4 regions of the Enterobacter sp. 3U4 genome follow, and region 3 is predicted to be linked to each of the others. Evidence: predicted binding sites of a transcription regulator. Region 3 holds the regulator's gene; each other region holds the start of a gene.
What was found. The regulator CRP, encoded in region 3, controls carbon source genes, mostly activating them, when cyclic AMP is high. The targets are predictions, from matches to a motif close to ATGTGANNNNNNTCACAT.
Positions count from the first base shown of each region.

Region 1: the regulator CRP is predicted to act here: its motif matches at 1,740-1,757, upstream of RVY89_RS15255 (glycoside-pentoside-hexuronide (GPH):cation symporter).
Region 2: the regulator CRP is predicted to act here: its motif matches at 1,711-1,728, upstream of rhaS (HTH-type transcriptional activator RhaS).
Region 4: the regulator CRP is predicted to act here: its motif matches at 2,206-2,223, upstream of RVY89_RS07635 (PhzF family phenazine biosynthesis protein).

Region 1 covers NZ_CP136665.1:3,177,033-3,180,542, reverse strand. The annotation lists gene RVY89_RS15260 (glycoside hydrolase family 43 protein) at 1-224, opposite strand, end outside; gene RVY89_RS15255 (glycoside-pentoside-hexuronide (GPH):cation symporter) at 235-1,632, opposite strand; gene aroP (aromatic amino acid transporter AroP) at 1,797-3,167, opposite strand.
Region 2 covers NZ_CP136665.1:4,121,796-4,125,305, forward strand. The annotation lists gene rhaA (L-rhamnose isomerase) at 1-89, opposite strand, end outside; gene rhaB (rhamnulokinase) at 86-1,555, opposite strand; gene rhaS (HTH-type transcriptional activator RhaS) at 1,857-2,693, shown strand; gene rhaR (HTH-type transcriptional activator RhaR) at 2,767-3,510, shown strand, end outside.
Region 3 covers NZ_CP136665.1:4,528,689-4,532,198, reverse strand. The annotation lists gene RVY89_RS21480 (phosphoribulokinase) at 1-850, shown strand, start outside; gene RVY89_RS21475 (OsmC family protein) at 946-1,350, opposite strand; gene crp (cAMP-activated global transcriptional regulator CRP) at 1,661-2,293, shown strand; gene RVY89_RS21465 (YccS/YhfK family putative transporter) at 2,351-3,510, shown strand, end outside.
Region 4 covers NZ_CP136665.1:1,620,544-1,624,053, reverse strand. The annotation lists gene RVY89_RS07645 (MarC family NAAT transporter) at 173-838, shown strand; gene RVY89_RS07640 (sugar transporter) at 934-2,130, opposite strand; gene RVY89_RS07635 (PhzF family phenazine biosynthesis protein) at 2,308-3,099, shown strand; gene RVY89_RS07630 (GNAT family N-acetyltransferase) at 3,191-3,510, shown strand, end outside.

The sequences.
Region 1 (3,510 bases), 1.4 Mb from region 3:
TGGTGCAGTTCCGGTGCCCAAATCAGCTGGCTCATCGGGCCGGTCTCTGGTTTACGCCAGACCACCACTTCTTCGGCATGACGTAATCCTTCCAGCGACGCTGCGCGGCGGATCGCCAGCCTGTCGTACTGCGGCACGGAGGCGATAAAATAGTACTGCCCCTCGTGGCGTAAAATATACGGATCGGCGCGTTGTTCAATAAACGGGTTTGGCCAGGTTTGCATTCGGCTTTCCTTATTTAGTCTCAGCGGCGTTGAGTTCCCGATAATCGTTTAGCTCGCGGTAGTTGGTGCGACGCTTCTCCAGATCGGCCTGGATCTGCTTCATGGTTTCGCGATCCACCTTCAGCAGACGCACCACGCCAGCGGTAATCAAGTACCCAACGCCGGGAATGACGGTAAAGAGCAGCACGATCCCGTTAATGGCGTCCGCGCTCTGCGCTTTTGCTCCCGCGTCGTAGCCGTACCAGGAGAGCAGGAAGCCGACCATCGCCCCGGCAATCGCCAGCCCCAGCTTCAGGAAGAAGATGTTGCCGGAGAAGCTGATCCCGGTGATGCGCTTACCGGTCTTCCACTCGCCGTAGTCGTCCACGTCGGCCATCAGCGACCAGTGCAGCGGAGACGGGATCTGGTGCAGGATATTCAGAAGGACGTAGAGCACCACGATGGTGACGGTGGCTTTCGGATCGAAGAAATAAAAGGCGCAGGAGAAAATCGCCAGCACGATATTGGTCCAGAAGAAGACCTTCAGTTTACACCAGCGGTCGGTCAGCACTTTTGCCAGCACGCTGCCGAACATCATGCCGACAACGCCCAGGCTAATAAACAGCGTGGCGAAGTGGGTGCTCTGGCCCATTACCCAGGTAACGTAATACATGGTTGCCGCCATGCGGATAAAGCCCGGGCAGACGTTGCACAGCGTCAGGAGCAGAATGCGCACCCACTGGTCGTTCTTCCACACGTCTTTGAGATCGTTTTTCAGCTCGTCGTTGGTCTGCACCGCCGGACGCACGCGTTCGCGCACGGTGGCGAAACAGAACAGGAACATACAGGTCCCAATCAGCGCCAGCACGGTCATCGCCATCTGATAGCCTTTGGCTTTGTTATCCCCGCCAAACCAGTCGGCCATCGGCAGCAGCGTTAATGAGAGCAGCAGCGTGGCGATACCGACCAGCACGAAGCGATACGACTGGCAGGCCACTCGCTCTTTTGGATCGTTGGTGATCACCCCGCCGAGCGAGCAGTAGGGAATGTTGATGGCCGTATAGGTCAAAGAGAGCAGGAAGTAGGTGACAAACGCATAGATAACTTTGCTGTTATAGCTCCACTCTGGCGTGGTGAACATCAGGATGCTGAACAGCGCATAGGGGAAAGCGATCCACAGCAGCCATGGACGAAACCGGCCATATTTGCTGCGGGTACGGTCGGCAATCGCGCCCATGATCGGGTCCGTTACGGCGTCAATCACGCGAACGGACAGCAGCAGCACGCCGACCAGCGCAGGGGCGAGGCCAAAAATATCCGTATAAAAATAGTTAACAAACAGCATGATGGCGCCAAAGATAATGTTGCATCCGGCGTCGCCCATCCCATAGCCGATCTTTTCTTTTACTGACAGTTTGTTGTTATCCATCGACAGCTCTCCGGTTTACGGTATGGAGAGAATTATTCGCTGGCAAAGGAATATATGCGTTGCAGTATCAGGGCGGTGATATGGATAAATGCGCTGTGGGCGTGAAAGTGTGAGGAAGATAACAACGCGCGGCACCCGCAAAAGCAGGCGCCGCGGAGAGAGGCTTAGTGTGCTTTCATAGCATTACGGCTTTTCTGACTGAAGAGATAGCCCACGCCAAGAATCGCAATCCAGACCGGGATCAGGTAGACGGAAATCGCCATACCCGGCGTGATCAGCATGATCACCAGCACGGCGGCCATGAACAGCAGGCAGATCCAGTTACCCAGCGGATAGAGCAGGGCAGGGAAGCGCGTGGTGACGCCCTGCTGCTGTTTCGCGCGGCGGAACTTGATGTGCGCCAGGCTGATCATCGCCCAGTTGATGACCAGGGCAGAGACCACCAGCGCCATCAGCAGGCCAAACGCCGATTCCGGTGCCATGTAGTTAATGAGTACGCACAGCGCGGTCACGACCGCCGAAACCAGAATTGTGTTTACCGGCACGCCGCGTTTATCGACGTTGAGCAGCGCTTTTGGCGCGTTACCCTGCTGGGCGAGGCCGAACAGCATGCGGCTGTTGCAGTATACGCAGCTGTTGTAAACGGAGAGCGCTGCGGTCAACACCACGATGTTCAGGGCGTTGGCGACAAAAGTGTCGCCCAGCTCGTGGAAGATCAGCACAAACGGACTGGTGTCGGCGGTGACGCGCGTCCACGGCAGCAGAGAGAGCAGCACGGCCAGCGAGCCCACGTAGAAGATCAGAATACGGTAGATAACCTGGTTAGTGGCTTTTGGAATGCTCTGCTCCGGGTTGTCGGCTTCTGCGGCGGTGATGCCCACCAGCTCCAGACCGCCGAAGGAGAACATGATAATGGCCATCATCATCACCAGACCTGTCATGCCGTGAGGCAGGAAGCCACCCTGTTCCCAGAGGTTGCGCACGGTCGCCTGCGGGCCGCCGTTACCGCTAAACAGCAGCCAGCCGCCAAAGATAATCATCGCCACAACGGCAATGACCTTGATGATAGCGAACCAGAACTCCATCTCCCCGAACACTTTAACGTTGGTCAGGTTAATGGCGTTGATAATGACGAAGAAGGCTGCAGCAGAAGCCCAGGTTGGGATCTCGGGATACCAGAACTGAATGTATTTCCCGACGGCGGTCAGCTCGGCCATGGCAACCAGAACGTACAGCACCCAGTAGTTCCAGCCCGAGGCGAAACCAGCAAAGCTGCCCCAGTATTTATAGGCGAAGTGGCTGAAGGAGCCTGCGACCGGCTCTTCTACGACCATTTCACCGAGCTGGCGCATGATCAGAAAAGCAATGAAACCCGCAATCGCGTAACCCAAAATAATACCTGGACCGGCAGACTGGATAACGGATGCGCTGCCCAGAAACAGGCCGGTACCAATCGCACCGCCCAGTGCGATGAGTTGAATATGGCGGTTTTTAAGCCCGCGCTTTAGCTGATCGCCGTGCTGTTGAGCTTCCATTTGAAACCTCGTGTGTGGTTGTTATGTTCACGCTGAGCGTGTGTAATTATGAAAATCCATATTCTGTATTTATTTCTTTACGGTTAACGAGACCGAAAAAAGCGGAGATGACTTCCGTAAGCGCCAGAATAGTGGTAAGTGCCTGCGAATGCACCTGCTTTATGAAGGGGTGATGACGACTTGAATAAAAAGAAAGCATTTGTAAATTGGCCCGCTCGTTGTTCCTTTCCCAACCTATAGAATAGAAATGCACCATAAGTGGGCGAATTTTCATTATTTGCTTTGTTGAATCGCTTCAGATTGCAAAAACCCTCGTTTCATTATGGTTAAAACTCCCTCTTTG
Region 2 (3,510 bases), 410 kb from region 3:
AGCTGGCGCAGGGCCTCTTCGACATCCACGCCGACGGCGGCGAAACGCTGTTTAGCCAGGTCCCAGGCTTGTTCTAATTGAGTGGTCATGCGCAAAGCTCCTTAGTCAGTCGTTTTTGCTGAAACTGTGCCCGGTAGCGGGCAATCTCATGGCAGGGATTGGGGGTGAAGGTGGTCAGGCTGGCGTTCGCCGCCACCACCGAACGGAAGTCGTCAACGTTGGAGAGTTCGTCCAGCGTCATCAGCTGAATGCCGATATTGCCGAGCGTGGAAGCCTCTACAGGGCCCGCCACCACGGTGATGCCGCAGGCATCCGCGCAAAGCTGGTTCAGCAGCTGGTTCTGGCAGCCGCCGCCCACGATGTGCAGCTGGCTGAACGGCTTACCGCGCAGATCGGCCAGCTCGCTGAGGATGTCGGCATACAGCAGGGCGAGGCTGTCAAAAATGCAGCGCGCTAGCTCTGCCGGGCTGGACGGCACCGGCTGCCCGGCGGCGAAACAGGCGGCCTGGATTTCGGCGCTCATGTGCGCCGGGTTGATAAAGCGGTTATCGTTCGGGTTGATCAGGAAGGTGCAGGCCTTCAGATTTTCGGTCTCTGCGATAAGCGCAGGCAGGTCGGTAACGTTTTGCTCTTTCAGCACGCGCTGAAGCAGCCACAGGCCCATGATATTTTTCAGCACGCGATAGCGCCCTTCCGCTCCACCTTCGTTAGTGATGTTCGCCGCCATCGCGGTATCGCTGGTGTACGGCGTTTTGCTCTCAAAGCCCATCAGCGACCAGGTGCCGGAAGAAAGGTACGCCGCGTCTTTGCTGGAAAGCGGCGAGGCAATGACCGCGCTGGCGGTATCGTGGCTGGCGACGGCAACGACGGGGATTTCATTCCCCTGCGGGCAAATCCACTGACCGATCACATTTCCGGGGTGCGTTGGCGTGCCGAACCAGGACGGCGATGCGCCCGTCCACGCCAGCAGGTTTTCGTCCCAGTTATCGGTGTTGATGTTCACCAGTTGGGTGGTGGTGGCGTTGGTGTATTCCCAGTTCATATTGCCGGTCAGGCGGTAGCTCAGGTAATCCGGGATCAGTAGCGCGTGGGCCACGTTCGCGACCAGCTCCGGCTGCTGCTCGACGAGAGCGCGCAGCTGGTACAGCGTGTTAAACGGCAGAAACTGAATGCCGCTGCGCCCGTAGATGTTGTCCTTGCCAAGCTGGGCGATGGCGTGCGCCATCAGGCCGTCGGTGCGGCTGTCGCGGTAGGAGACGGGCAGGCCGACGCGCTCGCCGTTACCGTCCAGCAGCACATAGTCCACGCCCCAGGTATCAATACCGATGCTGTCGATACGAATGCCGTCGTTGCAGACATTGTTCAGCCCGGTGCGGATCTCCGCCTCCAGGGCATCGATATCCCAGGTCTCAACACCGTCCTGCTTTTTCAGGCAGTTGGCGAAACGGTGCATTTCGCGAAGCGAAAGTGTGCGCTGGCTACAGTCCCAGGTGGCGAGCATTACGCGGCCGCTGGATGCGCCTAAATCGACAGCGACACAATGGCGAAAAGTCATGGTCGGATCCTTTCTTAATTCATTAGCGGTGAGTGTAAGAAAGGGAAGAAAAAGGCACCTTCTCGCCACTGACAGGCCAAATCCGGCGCTGGCAAGAAAGCAAAGATGAACGTGAGGGAGTTCACAGTTTCCAGTAATAGCGGGGTTTTCAGGCAGTGTGACGCTTACCGCATTTCCCGATCTTTCCGCCGGTTTCTTGAAAAACGGACAGCTTTTGCGAGGTTTGCTGCCGAAAATTTAAGGTGAGGGCGCAAGGCCTTAATTACTATTTTGAGAAAATTTCTCATTGGTGGGGGCCGTTATGACCGTACTACACAGCGTGGATTTTTTCCCTGCGGGAGGGTCGCCCGTCGCGATTGAGCCGCGGCTCCCTCAGGCCGCGTTCCCGGAGCATCATCATGATTTTCATGAGATTGTGATTGTTGAGCACGGGACCGGCATTCACGTGTTTAACGGCCAGCCGTACACCATCAGCGGCGGCACCGTGTGCTTCGTGCGGGACCACGACAGGCACCTGTATGAACATACCGACAACCTGTGCCTGACCAACGTGCTCTATCGTTCCCCGGACGCGTTCCAGTTTCTCTCCGGGCTGAATCAGCTGCTGCCGCAGGAGCAGGACGGACACTATCCGTCGCACTGGCGGGTGAACCAGTCCACCTTACAGCAGGTGCGACAGCTGGTGAGCCAGATGGAGCAGAGCGAGGACGGGCAGGAGACGCACGTCATTGCCACGCGCGAGCTGCTGTTCATGCAGCTGCTGGTGCTGCTGCGCCGCAGTAGTCTGGTGGAGGGGCTGGAAAACAACGAGGCCCGGCTGAACCATCTGATGGCCTGGCTGGAAGACCATTTCGCCGAAGATGTCTGCTGGGAAACGCTGGCGGATGATTTTTCGCTGTCGCTGCGCACTCTGCATCGCCAGCTGAAGCAGCACACCGGGCTGACGCCCCAGCGCTACCTTAACCGCCTGCGGTTAATCAAAGCGCGTCATCTTTTACGCCATACTGACGAAAGCGTCACGGATATCGCCTATCGCTGCGGTTTCGGCGACAGTAACCACTTTTCGACGCTTTTCCGTCGGGAGTTTAGCTGGTCGCCGCGCGATATTCGTCAGGGAAAAGACGCGTTGCTTCAGTAACGCGAGGGCAGTCACCGTTTTTATGCCGCAAAAAGGCTAATAGTGTCCGGTTATTCGCCGTAGAGGTTGTGGTGTGGCTGCTCAGTTAATTCTTCGCAAAGATGATTTTTTTGCCTCCGCCGGTCAGGCCGTTGCGGTGGCCGATCGCTACCCGCAAAACGTCTTTGCCGAGCACACCCACGAGTTTTGCGAGCTGGTGCTGGTGTGGCGCGGCAACGGTCTGCACGTCCTCAACGATCGCCCCTACCGCATCACGCGCGGCGATCTGTTCTACATCCGCGCGGAAGATAAACACTCCTACGCCTCGGTTAACGACCTGGTGCTGCAGAACGTCATCTACTGCCCGGACAGGCTCAGGCTTAACGTCGACTGGGTGGCCAACATTCCCGGTTTTCTTGATGCCCGAGGAGAACCGCACTGGCGCTTAAGCAGCGGCGGCATGACCCAGGTTCGGCAGGTTATCTCTCAGCTGGAGCAGGAGAGCCAGAAGAGCGATCCCGTCGCTAACCAGATGGCAGAGCTGCTTTTTGCCCAGTTGGTGATGACGCTGAAGCGCCATCGTTACGCCACCGATAACCCCTCCGCCACGACGCAGGAAGCGCTGCTGGATAAGCTCATCACTACGCTTGCGGGCAGCCTGAACAGAAGCTTCGTGCTGGAGAAATTTTGCGAGCAGGAGCAGTGCAGCGAACGCGCGCTGCGCCAGCAGTTCCGCACCCAGACGGGGATGACGGTAAACCACTACCTGCGCCAGCTGCGCATCTGCCACGCCCAGTATCTGCTGCAGCATACGGAGCTGATGGTGAGTGAAGTGGCG
Region 3 (3,510 bases):
TATTGCCGTTACGGGGTCGAGTGGTGCGGGAACCACCACCACCAGCCTCGCATTTCGCAAGATTTTCGCCCAGCTGAACCTTCGAGCGGCGGAGGTCGAAGGCGACAGCTTTCACCGCTACACGCGTCCGGAGATGGACATGGCCATCCGTAAGGCGCGCGATTCGGGTAAACACATCAGCTACTTCGGCCCGGAGGCCAATGACTTCGGCCTGCTGGAACAAACCTTTATCGAGTACGGTCAGAGCGGCAAAGGGCAGTCCCGCAAGTATCTGCATACCTATGATGAAGCCGTTCCCTGGAATCAGGTGCCGGGAACCTTTACGCCGTGGCAACCGCTGCCGGAACCCACCGACGTCCTGTTTTACGAAGGATTGCACGGTGGCGTGGTCACGCCGCAACACGACGTGGCGCGCCACGTGGATCTGCTGGTCGGCGTGGTCCCTATCGTTAACCTGGAGTGGATCCAGAAGCTGACGCGTGACATGAGCGAGCGCGGCCATTCGCGAGAGGCGGTGATGGACTCCGTGGTGCGCTCCATGGAGGATTACATCAACTTCCTGACGCCGCAGTTCTCCCGCACCCATATCAACTTCCAGCGCGTGCCGACGGTGGACACCTCAAATCCGTTTGCCGCTAAAAGCATCCCGTCGCTGGATGAGAGCTTTGTGGTGATCCATTTCCGCAATCTTGAAGGCATTGATTACCCCTGGCTACTGGCGATGCTGCAGGGCTCGTTTATTTCGCACATGAATACGTTAGTCGTGCCGGGCGGAAAAATGGGGCTGGCGATGGAGCTCATCATGACGCCGCTGGTGGAGCGACTGATGGAAGGGAAGCAGATTGCGTGACGTTTGTTGCCGGATGGCGCTTCGCTTATCCGGCCTACGTTCGTGCAGTTGTAGCTTTTGTAGGCCCGGTAAGCGCAGCGCCACCGGGCTTTGTTTTAAGCCTCGATCACTTCATACGAATGCGTGATTTTTACCGCTTTCTCCAGCATTAACGCCACAGAGCAGTACTTCTCCGCAGACAGGTCCACCGCGCGCGAGACCGCCGCGTCTTTCAGTTCTTTACCGGTGACCACAAAGTGCAGGTTAATATGGGTAAACAGGCGTGGCGCCTCTTCGCGACGTTCTGAAGTGAGTTTAACCTCACAATCCGTCACGTCATGACGCCCTTTTTGTAGAATAGACACCACGTCAATGGCGCTGCATCCACCTGCCGCCATCAGCACCATTTCCATTGGGCTTGGCGCTTTATCGCCGGAGTTACCATCCATCAAAATCTGGTGTCCGGATGCGGACTCGCCCAGGAACGTTAAACCTTCAACCCATTTCACGCGCGCTTGCATATTCTTAAACTCCAACGTTGCATTTTTGGTGACAGATTACGCGTGCGTTACATTTCTCGCAATGGAAGGCGACCTGCATCATGCTGAAGCGAGACACCAGGAGACACGCGGCGAAAGCTATGCTAAAACACTCTGGATGCTACAGTAATACATTGACGTTACACATGTATGCAGAGGACATCAAACTTTACTGGCTGCGAAACGTTACGGTAGCCGACTTCCCAGGTATGGGTAAGAATTCGATTGCAACCCCAGAGTCCGGATGCATCTGATGACTCTGGTGACAGCTTATAACAGAGGATAACAGCGCATGGTGCTTGGCAAACCGCAAACAGACCCGACTCTCGAATGGTTCTTGTCTCATTGCCACATTCATAAGTACCCATCAAAGAGCACGCTGATTCACCAGGGTGAAAAAGCGGAAACGTTGTATTACATCGTTAAAGGCTCGGTGGCAGTGCTGATCAAAGATGAAGAAGGGAAAGAGATGATCCTTTCTTATCTGAACCAGGGCGATTTCATCGGTGAACTGGGCCTGTTTGAAGAGGGCCAGGAACGTAGCGCCTGGGTTCGTGCAAAGACAGCATGTGAAGTGGCTGAAATTTCTTACAAGAAGTTCCGTCAGCTGATTCAGGTTAACCCTGACATCCTGATGCGTCTTTCTTCCCAGATGGCGCGCCGTCTGCAGGTCACCTCAGAGAAAGTGGGCAACCTCGCCTTCCTGGACGTTACCGGCCGTATCGCACAGACCCTGCTGAACCTCGCGAAACAGCCAGACGCCATGACCCACCCGGACGGCATGCAAATTAAAATTACCCGTCAGGAAATTGGTCAGATCGTCGGTTGCTCCCGTGAGACTGTGGGCCGTATCCTGAAAATGCTGGAAGATCAAAACCTGATCTCCGCCCACGGTAAAACCATCGTGGTCTACGGAACGCGTTAATTCCGCTTAAACGGCGTGCCATCGCAAGGTGTCACGCCGTTTTTGTCTCTATTCCCCATGTGGCGCAGGCTGATCTATCACCCGGAAGTTAACTACGCACTGCGACAAACGCTGGTGTTGTGTCTTCCTGTGGCCATAGGCCTGATCCTCGGGCATCTTCAGCAAGGCCTGCTGTTTTCCCTCGTACCCGCCTGCTGCAACATTGCCGGTCTGGACACGCCGCATAAGCGCTTTTTCAAACGCCTGATTATCGGTGGCTGCCTGTTTGCGGGCTGTAGCCTCGCCGTACAGCTTTTACTGGCTCGTGATATCCCGCTGCCGCTGATTCTGACCGTGCTGGCAATGACGCTCGGCGTCACGGCGGAAATAAGTTCGCTGCACGCTCGCCTGCTTCCCGCGTCGCTGATTGCGGCCATCTTCACGCTAAGCCTCGCCGGGAATATGCCGGTGTGGGAGCCGCTGCTGATCTACGCCCTGGGGACATTATGGTACGGGCTGTTTAACTGGTTCTGGTTCTGGCTGTGGCGGGAACAGCCGCTGCGCGAATCCCTGAGCCTGCTCTATGTGCAGCTAGCGGAGTACTGCGAAGCCAAATACACCCTGCTGACCCAGCATACCGATCCGGAAAAATCCTTACCGCCCCTGCTGACGCGCCAGCAGAAGGTGGTGGATCTGATAAGCCAGTGCTATCAGCAGCTGCATATGCTCGCCGCCAACAAGAACCACGAGTACAAGCGGCTGCTGCGCACCTTTCAGGTCGGGCTGGATCTGCAGGAGCATATCTCCGTGAGCCTGCACCACCCGCAGGAGGTGCAAAAGCTGGTCGAGCGCAGCCACGCCGAAGCGGTGATCCGCTGGAACGCGCAGACCGTCTCCGCACGCCTGCGGGTGCTGGCCGATGATATTCTCTATCACCGCTACCCCACGCGCTTTAACATGGACAAACAGCTCGGCGCGCTGGAGAAAATCGCTCGTCAGCACCCGGATAACCCGGTCGGGCAGTTTGCCGCCTGGCACTTCAGCCGCATCGCCCGCGTGCTGCGCACCCAGCGTCCGCTTTATCCGCGCGACCTGATGGCGGATAAGCAAAAACGGCTGCCGTTATTGCCCGCGCTCAAAAGCTATCTTTCTCTTAAATCGTCCGCCCTGCGCAACGCAGCAAGGATTAGCGTGATGCTCAGTACCGCCAGCCTGATGGGCATGGCGCTGCATCTGCC
Region 4 (3,510 bases), 1.9 Mb from region 3:
CACGAATTGCTAAAACGTTTCATGAATTTTTTTTGAGGTCTTTCAAATCATATAGATAACTGACAGTTATCTTTTCTAAAGGAAAATAATCGTTACGTTGCGCCCATGGCTGAATGTCGCACTTTCCCCCTATAATTTCTGTGTTAAATATGGATAAGGACGACAACGCACTATGTTGGATTTAATTAAAGCAGTCAGCCTTGGGCTGGTGGTCTTGCTGCCGTTGGCTAACCCGTTAACGACGGTGGCGCTTTTCCTCGGGCTGGCAGGGAATATGAACAGCGCCGAGCGCAACCATCAGTCGATGATGGCCTCGGTGTATGTGTTTGCCATCATGATGGTGGCTTATTACGCCGGACAGGTGGTGATGAATACCTTCGGGATTTCCATCCCTGGTCTGCGTATCGCCGGGGGGCTGATTGTGGCCTTCATTGGTTTCCGCATGTTGTTCCCGGCGCAGAAAGCGCATGAGTCGCCGGAAGCGACCAGCAAATCGGAAGAGCTTGAAACCGAACCGAGTGCGAATATCGCCTTTGTGCCGATTGCCATGCCGAGCACGGCGGGGCCGGGGACCATCGCGATGATCATCAGCTCCGCGTCAACGGTGCGTGACAGCGCAACCTTCCCGGACTGGGTGCTGATGATTGCGCCACCGCTGATTTTTGCGATTATCGGTCTTATCGTGTGGGTGTCGCTGCGGAGCTCTGGCGCTATTATGCGCTGGGTAGGTAAGGGCGGTATCGAGGCAATTTCCCGTCTGATGGGCTTCTTGCTGGTCTGTATGGGCGTGCAGTTTATTATTAACGGCGTGCTGGAAATTATTAAGACCTATCATTAAGTTCATTGCCGGGTGGCGGCTTCGCCTTACCCGGCCTACGAAATCCGTCTTTTTGTAGGCCGGGTAAGCGCAGCGCCACCCGGTACCAACAATCCTCACCCGTGCTGACCCTGTTCCTCCAGCGCTACCGGCCATTTACGGAAGATGAGCACTGACCAGATCAGCGCCACCAGGGCCGGAATAGCCCCCAGATAGCCAATCGCCGACATCGACACGTGCAGTATGACCTGATTTCCCACCAGCGCCCCCGCGCCAATGCCCAGATTGAAAATCCCCGAGAACAGCGACATGGCGACGTCCGTCGCATCCGGCGCCAGGGCCAGCACTTTCACCTGCATACCCAGGCCAATAATCATAATCGCCACGCCCCAGAACAGGCTGAGGATCGCCAGATGGCTTTCGCTGCCCGCGGCGGGCATCAGCAGCAGCAGGCAGGCCAGCAGCAGGCCGATGGCGCTGCTCACCAGCACGGAGGCGTGCCGGTTACCCAGCTTGCCAAACAGAACGCTGCCAACAATGCCAGCGCCGCCGAGGATAAGCAGTAATACGGTGGCAAAGTTGGCGCTAAAGCCCGCTACCACCTGCACAAACGGTTCAATATAGCTGTACGCTGTGTAGTGGGCCGTCACGACGATGGCCGTCAGCAGGTAGATGCTCAGCAGCGCAGGGCGACGCATCAGCAGCGGCAGGCTTTTCAGCGAGCCGGAATGTTCGCTCGGCAGCGCGGGCAGCAGTTTAATCAGACACACCAGCGTAACCAGCGCGCCCATGCCGATGGCGAAGAAGGTCGTGCGCCAGCCAAAGTATTGCCCCACGATGCGGCCGATCGGCAGACCCAGCACCATCGCCAGTGCGGTACCGGTGGCAATCAGGCTCAGCGCCTGAGCGCGTTTTCCCGCCGGTGTCAGGCGAATCGCCAGCGAAGCGGTGATCGACCAGAACACCGCATGGGCAAAGGCAATGCCGATGCGGCTCATGACCAGCACCGTAAAGTTCCACGCCATAAACGACAGCACGTGGCTCGCAATGAACAAGACAAACAGACCGATCAGCAGCCTGCGACGCTCCATCTGGCTGGTCAGCAGCATAAACGGCAAGGACATCAGCGCTACCACCCAGGCGTAGATGGTCAACATAATGCCCACCTGAGCCGTTTCCATCTGGAAACTGTCAGCGATGTCAGACAACAGCCCAACCGGAACAAATTCTGTGGTATTAAAAATAAACGCGGCAATGGCCAGCGTGACCACGCGTAGCCACGCAACCCTGCGGGAAACTGTGTTCGTTGTCATAGGGATGTCGGAGATTCGTTGCTGAAAAGAAGAGGAGACGATCTTAAAACGTCAAACGGCGAAAACTCAACCATTATGTGATGCAGATCTCAATATTTACCTTATGAAAGCGGTAGCCGGGAACGCTGTTTTCATTGAATATAAAAGAACAACACAATAAAAACAGGCGGTAATACAATGCAAGAAATTGATTTTTATCTGGTGGATGCCTTCAGCGACAAAACCTTTGGCGGAAACGCGGCAGCGGTATGTCCTCTGGAAGAGTGGCTGCCGGACGAGACGCTGCTCAAAATGGCGCAGCAGCATAACCAGTCTGAGACCGCCTTTTTCGTCCGTACCGACGGTGGTTTTGAGCTGCGCTGGTTTACCACGCTGGATGAAATTAACCTGTGCGGCCATGCCACGCTTGCCGCATCGCACGTTATTTTTGAATACCTTGACTATCCGCACACTGAAATCACCTTCACCACGCGCTTCGTGGGTGAACTGACGGTTAAACGCAGCGGCGACTGGCTGACGCTGAACTTCCCCGCGTGGTCAACGGAGGTGGTCGAGAACCCACCTGCGCTGCTTTTTAGCGGTCTGGGCATCACAGAGGCAAAAGAGGTGCGCGTGGGTCGGGATTACATGGTGGTGCTGGAGAGCCAGCAGCAGGTAGAAGCGTTAACGCCGGATATTGGGGCCATGCTTCCGCTGGATAAAATGGTCTGCGTGACGGCGCCGGGAGAAAACTATGACTTCGTCAGCCGCTTCTTCTGCCCGGGCGAAGGGGTGCCGGAAGACCCGGTTACCGGATCTGCCCACAGCATGCTGATCCCTTACTGGAGCGAAAAGCTGGGTAAAACGTCGCTCAATGCCCGCCAGGTGTCACACCGTGGCGGAGATCTGCGCTGCGAATTGAAGGGCGACCGCGTGCTGATCGGCGGTCAGGCCACCCTGTATCTGAAAGGGCGTGTCTTTTTGCGCTAACAGGGCGGAGCGATAAGTTAATACTATGAAGCACCCTGGCAGGCCTGCGCTATGTTGAAATTTAGCCTCATAAAAAAGCAAGGAGCCTGCCATGTATTCCATTACCTCTGAATCTGCTCGTCACCCGGACATTCTCGGCCTGATCGCGGCGCTTGACCGCTATCAGAGCGAACTCTATCCCGCCGAAAGTAATCATCTGCTCGATCTGGCTGCACTGCCGGAAGCCTCGCTGATCCTGATGATCGTTCGCGACCAGCAGCTTCAGGCCGTTGGCTGTGGCGCTATCGTGCTCAACGGCGACGGTACGGGCGAGATGAAGCGGGTCTATATCGATCCGGCACATCGCGGGCAGCATCTGGGAGAGACTCTGCTGGCCGCCCTGGAAGATGAGGCCCTGAGCCGTCATTGTCA